DNA from 2 places in the Janthinobacterium sp. SUN176 genome. Region 1 is predicted to be linked to the other one. Evidence: predicted binding sites of a transcription regulator. Region 1 holds the regulator's gene; the other holds the start of a gene.
What was found. The regulator sigma-54, encoded in region 1, starts transcription at its own class of promoters, with help from an activator protein. The targets are predictions, from matches to a motif close to TGGCANGNAANCTGCTTT.

Region 1 (5,993 bases):
GAAGCCGTCATCACGGCACGCAGCGGCCACGTCGATGACGTCAAGCAGGTGCGCACCCTGACGGGCGACGTCGTGCTGGTCAAGGGTACCCTGACCATGAAGGCGGGCCGGGCCCTGATCACGGAAGACCCGCAAGGCTACCAGTTCATCACCTTCTGGGCCGATCCCGGCAAGCTTGCGACCTTCCGCCAGAAGCGTGATGGCGCGGGCGACCTGTGGGTCGAAGGCGAAGCGGAGCGCGTGGAATACGACAACAAGACGGAAGTGGTGAAACTGTTTTCCAGAGCCAAGCTGACGCGCCTGGAAGGCGCGAAAGTCACCGATGTGGCCAATGGCGCTTTCATCTCGTATGACAGCCGCAAGGAAGAATTTGCGATGGAAAATTCCAACAGCGGCACCAGCACCGCCGATGGCGGCAGCGTGCGCATGGTGATCCAGCCGAAGACCAAGGCGCCGGCAGCGGAGAAAGCGCCGGCCACGCCCGCGCCAGGAAAGAAATAATGGAAAATACACGTTGCGGCAGCACCCTGATCGTTCGCGGGCTGCAAAAAACCTATGGCAAGCGGCAAGTCGTGCATGATGTTTCGCTGCAAGTCGAATGCGGCGAAGTGGTGGGCTTGCTGGGCCCGAACGGCGCCGGCAAGACCACCTCGTTCTACATGATCGTCGGCCTGGTGCCGTCCGATGGTGGCAGCATCGATATCAGCGGCGTGGATATCTCCAGCCTGCCGATCCACCGCCGTGCGCAGATGGGCCTGTCCTACCTGCCGCAGGAAGCGTCCGTTTTCCGCAAGCTGACGGTGGAAGACAATATCCGCGCCGTGCTGGAAATCCAGACCGTCGAAGGCCGTCCGCTGACGAAGGCCGAGATCGAGGAGCGGCTGGATAAATTGCTGGCCGACTTGCAGATTGAAAAGCTGCGCGAGAACCAGGCGCTGTCCCTGTCCGGTGGCGAACGCCGCCGCGTGGAAATCGCCCGCGCGCTGGCCACCGATCCCCGTTTCGTGCTGCTCGACGAGCCGTTCGCCGGCGTCGATCCGATCGCCGTGATCGAGATCCAGCGCATCGTGCGTTTCTTGAAGGAGCGCAATATCGGCGTGCTGATTACCGATCATAATGTGCGTGAGACGCTGGGTATTTGCGACCGCGCCTACATCATCAACCAGGGCTCGGTGCTGGCGTCGGGACGCCCCGACGACATCATTGCGAACGAGTCGGTACGCCGGGTCTATCTGGGCGAACACTTCCGCATGTAAGCCAATGAAACAATCATTGCAGCTGCGCACTTCGCAGCACCTGGCACTGACGCCGCAGTTGCAGCAATCGATACGCCTGTTGCAATTGTCTACCCTGGAATTGCACCAGGAACTCGAGCAATTGCTGACGGACAATCCCTTGCTCGAACGCCTCGATGATCCGCTCGACCGCTCGCTGCGCCTGCTGTCCGACGGGGCCTTGAGCTCCACGGCCGCACCGGCCGAAGCGCCGCCCCAGCCGCCAGGCCAGGAGGCGCCCGCAGCGCCGGCCGAAGCGGAAGCGTTTGACGGCGAGGGGGGCGACAGCCCGGCCGCCGCGGATGGCGGCGACAGCGACTGGAGTGAGGCGAGCCGGGGCAAGGCGCCCGACGACGAAGATTCGCGTCCGCAATTGGAGGCCCATCACTGCACTCTGCGCGAACACCTGATGGAGCAGATGCGCGTGACGGTGCTCGAATTGCGCGACCGCGCGCTGGTCGAGCTGATCATCGACGCGCTCGACGACAATGGCTACCTGGAAGAGTCGCTCGACGACATCCTGGCGCGCCTGCCGGAAGAGCTGGAAATCGACGCCGACGAGATGCGCACGGCCTTGTCGCTGCTGCAAAGTTTCGATCCGCCGGGCGTGGGCGCGCGCAACGCGTCCGAATGCCTGGCCCTGCAAATCAAGCGCTTGCCACACATCGCCATGGTGACGCGGCGCATGGCCCTCGTCATCGTGGAAAAGCACCTGGCCTGGTTTGCCCAGCGCGATTTCAACAAGCTGAAAAAAGCCCTCGATTGCGACGATGAAGACTTGCGCGAAGCGCAGACGGTGATTCGCCAGTGCAATCCGCATCCGGGCGCCGTGTTCGCCTCGGACGTGTCCGATTACGTGGTGCCCGACGTCGTCGTCAAGCGCGCGCGCAATGGCTGGCAAGTGACCTTGAACAACGACGTCATGCCGCGCCTGCGCGTCAACGCCATGTACGCCAACTTGCTCAAGCAGGGCAAGGGGGAGGGCGCCATGGGCGCACAGTTGCAGGAAGCCAAGTGGCTGATCAAGAATATGCGCCAGCGCTTCGACACGATCCTGCGCGTGGCGCAGGCGATAGTAGAAAGACAAAAGAACTTTTTCTCGCATGGGGCCGTTGCCATGCGCCCCCTTGTGCTCCGTGAAATAGCTGATACACTGGGTTTACACGAGAGTACTATCTCGCGGGTAACAACTCAAAAGTACATGCTGACCCCGCACGGCATGTTCGAGTTGAAATATTTCTTTGGTAGCCACGTCGCCACCGAAGCGGGGGGCGAAGCGTCATCGACGGCGATACGGGCATTGATCGTGCAACTGACAGGAGCAGAAGACCCTAAAAATCCTTTATCCGACAGTAAGATTGCGGACATGCTGGGGGAACAAGGCATGGTGATTGCGCGACGTACTGTTGCCAAATACCGGGAAGCATTAAAAATTCCGCCAGTGAGCCTGCGTAAGTGTTTGTAAGTTTTTTTCGGTTCCTCTGCGGGCCGGATAGGATGGACCGCACGAACCCGATCATCTTTAGGAGTGTGTATGAATCTCACCATCAGCGGACATCATCTCGAAGTGACACCAGCCATCCGTGAATACGTACAAACGAAGCTGGAGCGCGTGAAACGTCATTTCGATCAAGTCATCGATATCGCCGTGATTCTGACCGTGGATAACCTCAAAGAGAAAGAAAAACGTCAAAAGGCTGAAGTCAACCTGCGTTTGAGCGGCAAGACTGTCTATGTGGAAAGCTTGGCGCACGACCTGTACGCCGCGATCGATACGCTGATCGACAAGCTCGATAGGCAAGTGATGAAATACAAAACCAAAGTGCAAGGGCACGGTAAAGAGGCGATCAAGCATCTGCCAGACAACTCCGAGGAAGAAGCCGTCGTCGCCGTCTAAGGCCACCCGCTTCCAGCAGTTGTGATCAACTAAGGGCGCACATTGCGCCCTTTTTTGCGCCCAGCGGAACGCAATGTTCCCCGCGCAGGCATTAGAATATTCGCACTTTCACTTCTTTCCTGCCTGCCATGAGCGACTTCGTCCAGACTTCCATCCGCAACCGCACCGGGCACATCGTGCTCGACCGTCCGAAAGCCTTGAATTCCCTGTCGCTGGAGATGGTGCGCGCCCTGAGCGCGGCCCTGCTGGCCTGGCGCGACGATCCGCAGGTGGACGCCGTCGTGATCCGCTCCAGCAGCGACAAAGCCCTGTGCGCCGGCGGCGACATCCGTTTCTTTTACGATGCGGGTCTGGCCACGCCGCAAGGCGGCAGCGCCCTGCTGGAAGATTTCTTTACGGAAGAATATGCTTTAAATCATTTAATTCATTTCTACCCGAAACCGTATATCGCCGTGATGGATGGCGTGGTGATGGGCGGCGGCATGGGCGTGGCGCAAGCCGGGCCAGGCAACCGCTTGCGCATCGTGACGGGCCGCACGCGCATGGCCATGCCGGAAGTCAATATCGGCCTGTTCCCGGACGTGGGCGGCAGTTATTTCCTGTCCCGCCTGGCCGGCCAGCTGGGCCTGTACCTGGGCTTGACGGGCTTGACGATCAACGCGGCCGACGCCCTGTACACGGGCCTGGCCGATGTCTACCTGCCCGAAGCGCAGATGGGGGCGCTGCTGGACCTGTTTGAATCGACGCCGGGCGAGGCCTTGCCTGTGGCCATCAAGGCGCTGGCGGCGCCATTCCAGGCCGAGGCGGGGGTATCCCCCCTGGCCACGGCGCGCGCGGCGCTGGACCGCCATTTCAGCGCCGGCTCCGTTGCGGCCATCATGGCCTCGCTGGCGCAGGACGACAGTGCGTTCGCCGCCAAGGCGCTGGCGGCCATGCGCTTGCGTTCGCCCTTGATGATGTCGGTGACCCTGGAATTGCTGCAGCGGGGCGCCCACCTGGGCGTGGCCGATTGCCTGCGCCTGGAGCGCACGGTGGTACGCCATAATTTCGAACATGGCGAAGTGCTCGAGGGCGTGCGCGCGCTGGTGGTCGACAAGGACAATGCCCCTCGCTGGAACCCCGCCAGCCTGGACGAAGTCGACGCGGCCATGGTGGCGCGCTTCTTTGCCCCCGTCTGGCCGGCCGCTGCGCATCCGCTGCGCCACCTCGATTAACTAGCTGCGCTCGCGGTGGCGCAGTACCACGCGCTCGTTGGGGCCGAAATATTGCGCCAGCCGCTCCGCCATGTACACGGAGCGGTGCTGGCCGCCCGTGCAACCGAGGGCCACCGTCAGGTAGCTGCGGTTGTCGGACTTGAATGATGGCAACCATTTCTCGATGAAGGCGCGGATGTCGGCCAGCAGTTCCAGCGCGCTGGGCTGCGCGTCGAGGAAGGCGATCACGGGCGCGTCGCGTCCGTCGAGGGGGCGCAAGGCGAGGTCGTAATAGGGATTCGGCAAGGCCCGCACGTCGAAGACGAAATCGGCGTCCAGCGGCACGCCCAGCTTGAAGGCGAACGATTCGAAGAACAGGGTCAGCGGCGCGCGTTCGGAGGCGACGATATCCTTGATCCAGGCACGCAGCTTGTTGGCGCTCAGTTCCGACGTGTCGATCACATGGCCCAGCTGTTCGATGGTCGACAGGCGTTCGCGCTCTTCCGAAATGCACTCGATCAGGGTGCGGCGGCTGGCCGGATTCTGGTTCGGACGCAATTCGTGCGACAGCGGATGGCTGCGCCGCGTTTCCGAGAAGCGCGCCACCAGCGAATGCGTGGTGGCTGTCAGGAACATGACCTTGACGTCGTGCCCCTGGTCGCGCAGCAGGGCCACATTGTGCGGCAGGCTGGTCAGCGACTCGGCGCTGCGCGCATCGACGGCGACGGCCAGTTGCGGTGTACCTTCGTCGAGCAGGGTCTGCACCAGGCTGGGCAGCAAGGCCGGTGGCAGGTTGTCGACACAATAGTAACCGGTATCTTCCAGCACATTGAGCGCGACGGATTTACCGGAGCCGGATATTCCGGTGATAAGGACGATATGCATAACCCGATCATACAATAAAGACCGGCGCTCCGCTCCCAAGGCAACTATCTTTACAAATTATTGCAATTTCGACTGTAGTATTGGTTAAACAAAAGAGGGCGTGCTTCTTGCAACGCTAGTCACCACTCATTGCTAATCTCTGGTGCAGCAGGGAATTCACGCAGCACTGCTGCGTGCCTGCGCAACGGTTCGCCCTTGCAAGGGTGAACTCCTTGGCAACATTAATCGCCACTCATGGCGAGTCGTTGCCGTTCCATGAACTCCTGCAAGGTATCGATGCCGCGCAGTTGCAAAATCGTATTGCGCACGGCCGCTTCCAGCAGCACGGCGATGTTGCGGCCGGCGGCGACGGGGATGACGACCTTGCGCACGGGCAAGCCCAGCACGTCTTCCGTGGGGAACAGGAAAGGCAGGCGCTCGACTTCTTCTTCCAGCGCGTTGCGGCGCACGAGGTGCACGATCAGCTTCAGGCGCATCTTGCGGCGTACGGCCGTTTCGCCAAAGATGGCCTTGATATCGAGCAAGCCCAGTCCCCGCACTTCCAGCAGGTTTTGCAGCAGGGGCGGGCAGCGGCCTTCGATCATGTTGGGCGCGATGCGCGAGAATTCGACGGCGTCGTCGGCCACCAGGCCGTGGCTGCGCGAGATCAGTTCCAGCCCCAGCTCGCTCTTGCCCAGGCCCGAGTCGCCCGTGATCAGCACGCCCACGCCCAGCACGTCCATGAACACGCCATGCATGATGATG
Region 2 (5,993 bases), on a different contig from region 1:
CGCGCCATGCAACGCTTCTGGCTGACGGCCACGCAACTGGGCCTGCAATTGCAGCCGGAACTGACGCCGCTGATCTTCGCCCGCTATGTGCGCGAACGGCGCGCCTTTTCGCGCACCGATGGCCTGCAGGAGCTGGCGCAGGCACTGGCCGTGCGCTGCCAGGCCGTGCTGGGGGCGGCCGCGTTGGATCGGGCCGTGTTTCTCGGGCGCATAGGCGCCGGCCCTGCGGCCAGTGCGCGCTCGCTGCGCCGTCCGCTGCAAGACTTGCTGGTGGCGCCAACGGCGGGCCAGTGAGGCGCGCGTGACGCCGTGCGCGCGCCTGGCGGTCTCGTCAGCGCCGCCGCCGGGGCGTCAGGCCGGCCAGCGCCAGCAGGCCAGCCGCCAGCAACGGCAAGGTGCCCGGCAGCGCCATTGGCGTGACGCCTGGCACGTAGGCCAGTTCGGAACTGTTCAGCATATTCAACACCAGCGTGTAGCTGCCGGCCGCCAGTCTGTCCGTGACGGCGCCGTACTGCCCGCCGCACGTCGTGCCGACGCCCGTGCCCGTGGGCGCGCCGCAGCCGCTGGGATCGTAGGTGAACACGCTGCCGCTGGTGAGCGGCGTTTGCGCGTAGCCCGTGTTGAGGCTGGCCGCATCGGCCAGTTCGGTGCCGCCCAGGATGCCGGAGCCGAGCTTGCCGTCGGGCGCCCAGCTGAAGACGATCTGGCCATGTTCATCGATGATGCTGAACGTCATCGCCATATTCGTCGTGGCCGCCGAGCCCGTGCCGGCCAGCGCGTCCAGGTACAGCTGCATGAAGGGCAGGGCCTGGAAGTCGAAGGCCAGGGTCGCGCCCGGTTGGCCGACGACGAAATTGACGGTCATCGCGGTGCTGGAACCGTTGCGCCCCGAGGCGTCCGCGCTGCCGCCGCCCGTCAGGAAGGTTTCTGCCGCGTTCACGGTATGCGTGCTGGTCGAGCCCGGTGGGAAGGGGGGGATTTGCGAGGTGACGATTTGCGCCTCGCCGCGCGCATACGAGGCGTTGCCCATGCCTTGCGGGGTAAAGTCGTTTTCCCCCTTGGTGACGGCGCCGCGTTTCGCCTGCGGCGCGTCGATTTCGTTGCTGCCGCCATTGATGACGCTGCTGCCATTGAGCGTGGCGGTCGTGCGCGACAGGTCGATGTTGCTGAGCAGGGTGACGGAGCCGGAGGGATTGCTGATGACCAGGCCAAAGACGCTGGTGTACGAATAGCCGTAGGCGGCGGCGCCGGCAGGGCCGCTGCTGGCCAGCAATAGCAAGCTCAGCAGGAGCATGGGCAATCGGGTACAAGAAAATGTAGTCATGAAAATCCTCATCTCCTGGTCGGCCGCGTTGTAAGGAAAACCGACAGGCTTGCCACATGAAAAAGGCGAGGAAACTCCCTCGCCTGTGCATCCCCCTGTTGCCTGGTTCAGGCGCTGACTTTGCGGCGGCTGGCATAGCCCAGGCCGGCCAGACCCAGGCCCAGCAGCGCCAGGGTGCCCGGTTCCGGCGCCTGCTTGACCAGGTCCACGCTCTCCACCGCATTCAAGGTCAAGGTGTAGTTGCCGGCCGCGAGGGCATTGCTGACGGCGTTGAAGTTGCCGCCGCAAGTCGTGCCCACGCCGGTGCCGCCAGGCGTGCCGCAACCGGTGGGGTTATACGTAAACAGGTTGCCGCGCGTCAGGAAGTTGGTCGCCAGGCCGGTGTTCAGGTTGGCCGCATCGGCGTTTTCCGTGCCACCGAAGATGCCGGAGCCGACGACGCCATCGGGTGTCCAGTTGAAGACGGTCGCACCGGTCGAGTTGGTGATGGTAATGGTCATCACCAGGTTGGCCGTCGCGGTGGACAGTTGTCCCACTGTGCTTTGCAGGAAGACTTGCATGAATGGCGAGGAGAAGAAGTCAAAGCTCAGCGTTGCCGTGGGCGAACCGACGACGAAGTTGACGGAAAAGCCCGTGGTCGAGCCGTTGCGGCCGGACGCGTCGGCCGTGCCGGCAGGGCCGGCCAGGTGGGCCTCGGCCACGTTCACCGCCTGCGTGGAGGTGGAGCCGGGCGGGAACGAGGGAAACTGCGTGCTGACGATCTGCGCATCGCCGCGCGAGTAGTTGCCCGAGGCGCCCTGTTGCGTGAAATTGTTTTCCCCTTTGGTCACGGCGCCGATGGCGGCGCGGGGCGAGTCGAGCAGGCCGGGACCGCCATTGATGACGCTGACGCCATTCAAGGTGGCCGTGGCGCGCGAGATCGTGGTGCTGTTCAGGGCGGTGATCGAGCCCGTGGCGGCGACGATCTGCAAGCCGAAGATGTTGTTGTAGGCGTAGCCATAGGCGCCCGCCTGTGCGCTACCGGCGGCGCACAACATGGCCAGTGCGGCCGCGGCCGGAAGCAGTTTCAGTTTTGAGAGTTTCATTGTATTCACCTCGTGGTTGAGTGAGTCTGGAAGTGTTGCCTGAGTCCTGTCTGCAGGTGCTCATGGCCAGACTTAAGCGACTTCCATGCCAACGCATGAGGTTCTTTTGAAATCAAGGACTTGGCGTGCTTTTGTTGACGTGCTGCAGGTGTTGCCGGACTCTCTGTAAGAAAAGCCGACGCCAGCCCGTCAAGGCTGGCCGCCTTGCGGCGAAAGCCCCAGCAGGGCGTGCAGATGGGGCAGCAAGCGTTGCCCTGGCACATAGTCGCGCATGGCCGTGGCCAGCTGACGCGCCGCCAGCCTGGCCCGGCCATCGTCGAGCATGCGCGTGGCGGCATGGCGCAGGGCGGTTTCCTGGAAGCGGTCGGCGCGCAGCAGCAGGCCGGCGCCGGTCCCCGCGATGCCGTGCATGTTGAGGAATTGGTCGAGGTTGCCGGCGATGCCGATGACGGGCACGCCGGCCGTCAGCGCCTGCTGGCTGGTGGGGCTGCCGCCGTTGCAGATCACCAGGCTGGCGCGCCGGGCCGCCGCGTCGCCCGGCAAGAAGGGCGCGACGTGGGCATTCGGCGGCACGGCATCGACGCGGCCGGTGCCGGCCGTGGCCGCCAATACGGTGACGGGCAGGGGCGCCAGCGCGTGCAGCACGCGCGGCAGCAATTGCCCCTGGCCGGAACTGCCCAGGGTGACGTAGATGATGGGCCGTCCACTGCTCAGTTCCGGGCGCTGCCACCAGTCCGGCAAGTCGAGCGGCGGCGCCCAGATGATGGGGCCCAGGTAGTCGTGCGTGGACGGCATGGCGTGCGGCGGGAACAGTTGCGGAATATCCGCGTACAGGGTGCGGTCCGCATCCGTATAGATGCGCCGCAGGTCGCTGCCCAGCGAGGGCAGGCCATGGCGGCGGCGCACGCGGTTCAGCGGCACGGCATGCGAGGCGAAGGCCAGCGGGCGGATCAGGCGGAACAGGGGGGCTGCCAGCCAGATGGGCAGCAGGCGGGTCAGGGGCAGGCTGGGCACCGTGTAGTGCTGGCGCACGTACGGACTCCAGTAGGCATTGCTGACGGTGAGGTAGGGAATGCGCTGCAGGCGCGCGCTGACGGACAGCGACAGGCGGAAGTCGCCGATCACGAGATCGGGCTGGACGGTATTGAGCAGGCGCAAGTCGTCTTCCACATATGCGTGCAGGGTGCTTTCCGTGTAGACGGGCTTGCCGTGCGCCAAGGCCTGCAGGAATTGCAGCGATGAAATACTGTCGATGCGCCAGCGGCGAAAGGGCGCCTGCTTGAAGCAAAAGTCATAGCCATCGGCGCAGGCAAAATGCACCTCATATTTGTCCTCGTCGAGTCCCTGGGCCAGGCTCAGGGGGCGGCCGACGTGGGCCAGGGTCACTGCCTCGGCCATAAAGAGGATTTTCTTGCGCGCCATGGGGATTGCTTGCATTCGCAGGTGAGAGACCTGTTAGGTTGGAGTGGCGCCGCGCCGTTTAGTTCCCGCAGCGGCTTGCCACTGGCGGGCGCCAGGATTTGGCCGCATCGGCTAGAGTGGGGCAAAGGAGGTCACATGCAAACCCAATTCCGTCCTGCCCTGTTGCGTGCGCACAGCACGCCCGAACCCGATATGCCGCCACCGCCGGAAGGCGATCCCGTCACGCCGCCGCCGGAAACGCCGCCCCACATCGAGCCCGTGCCCGTCGAGGAGCCGACGCCGCCGCCGCCGCCCGTGAAAATGCAGTGACGGGGCGCGGTGCACCGCCGGCATGGCGGTGACGGGGAGATGCGCGCCGCGTTTATTTCCGATCGGAAATGGACTGCGCGGTGGCCGCCAGCGCCACGCCATTTAAACAACAAAAACGCCAATAAATGTTGCCGAGTGGATACAAATCAAGCTCTAACTGTCGAGTGTCATGCGGCCGTCACGATTCTGTTCTTATAATGAGACATCATAAAAATTCTTGTACAGGAGACCATCGTGGGCAATTCCTTGCATAACAAAATTTACCTGGGCCGGCGCCCTGTGATCACCAGCAAAAACCTCGTGGCGCTGGCCCTGGCGGGCGCCGTGGCGGGTTGCGGCCTGGCATGGCTGCTGCTGCGCAGCTACAAATAACGGTCGTCGCGCCCGTGTTTCCGCCGCCTGGCCGCCTGGCGGGCGGCGGTAGATTCACGTTGCCTGTTGCCGATGCGCAGCGGGGCGCGTACCATGGGGGCCGAACACCTGGCCTTTTATGGAAAAGTAATGAAGAACGAGAAATTAACGACCGATGAATATGACGCGCTGGAGCAAGTTGCACGCGGCATCAAGACCGAGCGCCCCAGCGCTTGCGTTGCCCGCAATGCCAAGCGCCTGTCCGGCCTGAAGCTGCTCAGCTATGCACGCGATGGCCGTTTGTCCATCACCGAGAAAGCACAACAACTGCTGTTCCTGCGCCGCTGCATCATGGGGCTGCGCGCCGTCGCCACCGATCCGCTGACCAAGCTGGACTCGGACGTGGCTTATTTCCTGGGCAAGAAAGCCCACATCGTGGCGCGCGCCGAAGGCGAGGGCCACGACATTTCCGACAAGGGCCGCGACTCGCTGGCCGACATCGATACCCTGGGCCTGTAAGTCCCGCAACCGGCCCCTGGGGCCGGTTTTCACATCCTTCCCCTTTTTCTTATTTCCCCTTTGGAGAACACTTTGGACAGCGCGATGAACTGGTCGGCCCACGAACTGACGATGACGGTCTTGATGACGCCCGATATGGCCAATTTTTCCGGTAACGTGCACGGCGGCACCATCCTGAAATACCTCGACAGCGTTGCCTATGCCTGCGCCAGCCGCTATTCGGGCAGCTACGTGGTCACCCTGTCGGTGGACCAGGTGATGTTCCTGCAGCCTATCCACGTGGGCGAGCTGGTGACGTTCCTGGCCTCGATCAATTACACGGGCACGACGTCGATGGAAGTGGGTATCCGCGTGGTGACGGAAAACATCCAGCAGCGCCTGGTGCGCCACGCCAACAGCTGTTATTTCACGATGGTGGCCGTGGATGCGAACCGCAAGCCCGTGGCCGTGCCGCCGCTGGCGCTGGAGACGCCGGAACAGCAGGTGCGCTTCGAGCAGGCCAAGCTGCGCAAGCTGTCGCGCCAGAAAGTGTCGAAGAAATAAAGCGTTGCGGGCATAAAAAAACGGCCGCCAGAGCGATCTGGTGGCCGTTTTTCATTGCATGCCTAGAGGCAATGGCAAACCGTGATTAACGGTCGCCATAGCTGCGGCGTGCGCCGTCGGTGCTGCGCGGGTTCGAACCCTTGTAGCCGCCGCCGGTGCTAGGTGCGCCGTCTTTACGCGGTGCGCCCGGCTTGCTGAACGTGCGTTGGCCTGGCTTCGCGCCGCCACGGTTGTCGCCTGGTTTCCAGCCGCCTGGACGGGCGCTCGAACGTGGTGCCGATGCCGTTTTCTTTGGCTCGAAACCTTCGATGACATTGACCGGGATCAATTGCTTGGTGAAGCGTTCGATGCGCTTGACGTTCATGCCTTCAGCGTGGTTCACCAGCGAGATGGCCAGGCCATTGCGGCCAGCGCGGCCGGTACGGCCGATGCGGTGGACG

Region 2: O3299_RS11585 (EDSAP-1 family PEP-CTERM protein) is a predicted target of sigma-54. The motif match lies at 2,483-2,500, and genes of this name have one in related genera.

The regions. Positions count from the first base shown of each region.
Region 1 is NZ_JAPWIA010000004.1:95,783-101,775, forward strand. Features, by position in the region: gene lptA (lipopolysaccharide transport periplasmic protein LptA) at 1-501, shown strand, start outside; gene lptB (LPS export ABC transporter ATP-binding protein) at 501-1,256, shown strand; gene O3299_RS23295 (RNA polymerase factor sigma-54) at 1,261-2,739, shown strand; gene hpf (ribosome hibernation-promoting factor, HPF/YfiA family) at 2,809-3,171, shown strand; gene O3299_RS23305 (enoyl-CoA hydratase/isomerase family protein) at 3,300-4,385, shown strand; gene rapZ (RNase adapter RapZ) at 4,386-5,249, opposite strand; gene hprK (HPr(Ser) kinase/phosphatase) at 5,471-5,993, opposite strand, start outside.
Region 2 is NZ_JAPWIA010000001.1:2,565,454-2,571,446, reverse strand. Features, by position in the region: gene O3299_RS11595 (nitroreductase family protein) at 1-294, shown strand, start outside; gene O3299_RS11590 (EDSAP-1 family PEP-CTERM protein) at 332-1,324, opposite strand; gene O3299_RS11585 (EDSAP-1 family PEP-CTERM protein) at 1,432-2,409, opposite strand; gene O3299_RS11580 (glycosyltransferase) at 2,599-3,831, opposite strand; gene O3299_RS11575 (hypothetical protein) at 3,967-4,140, shown strand; gene O3299_RS11570 (hypothetical protein) at 4,387-4,512, shown strand; gene O3299_RS11565 (hypothetical protein) at 4,642-5,010, shown strand; gene O3299_RS11560 (acyl-CoA thioesterase) at 5,095-5,553, shown strand; gene O3299_RS11555 (DEAD/DEAH box helicase) at 5,639-5,993, opposite strand, start outside.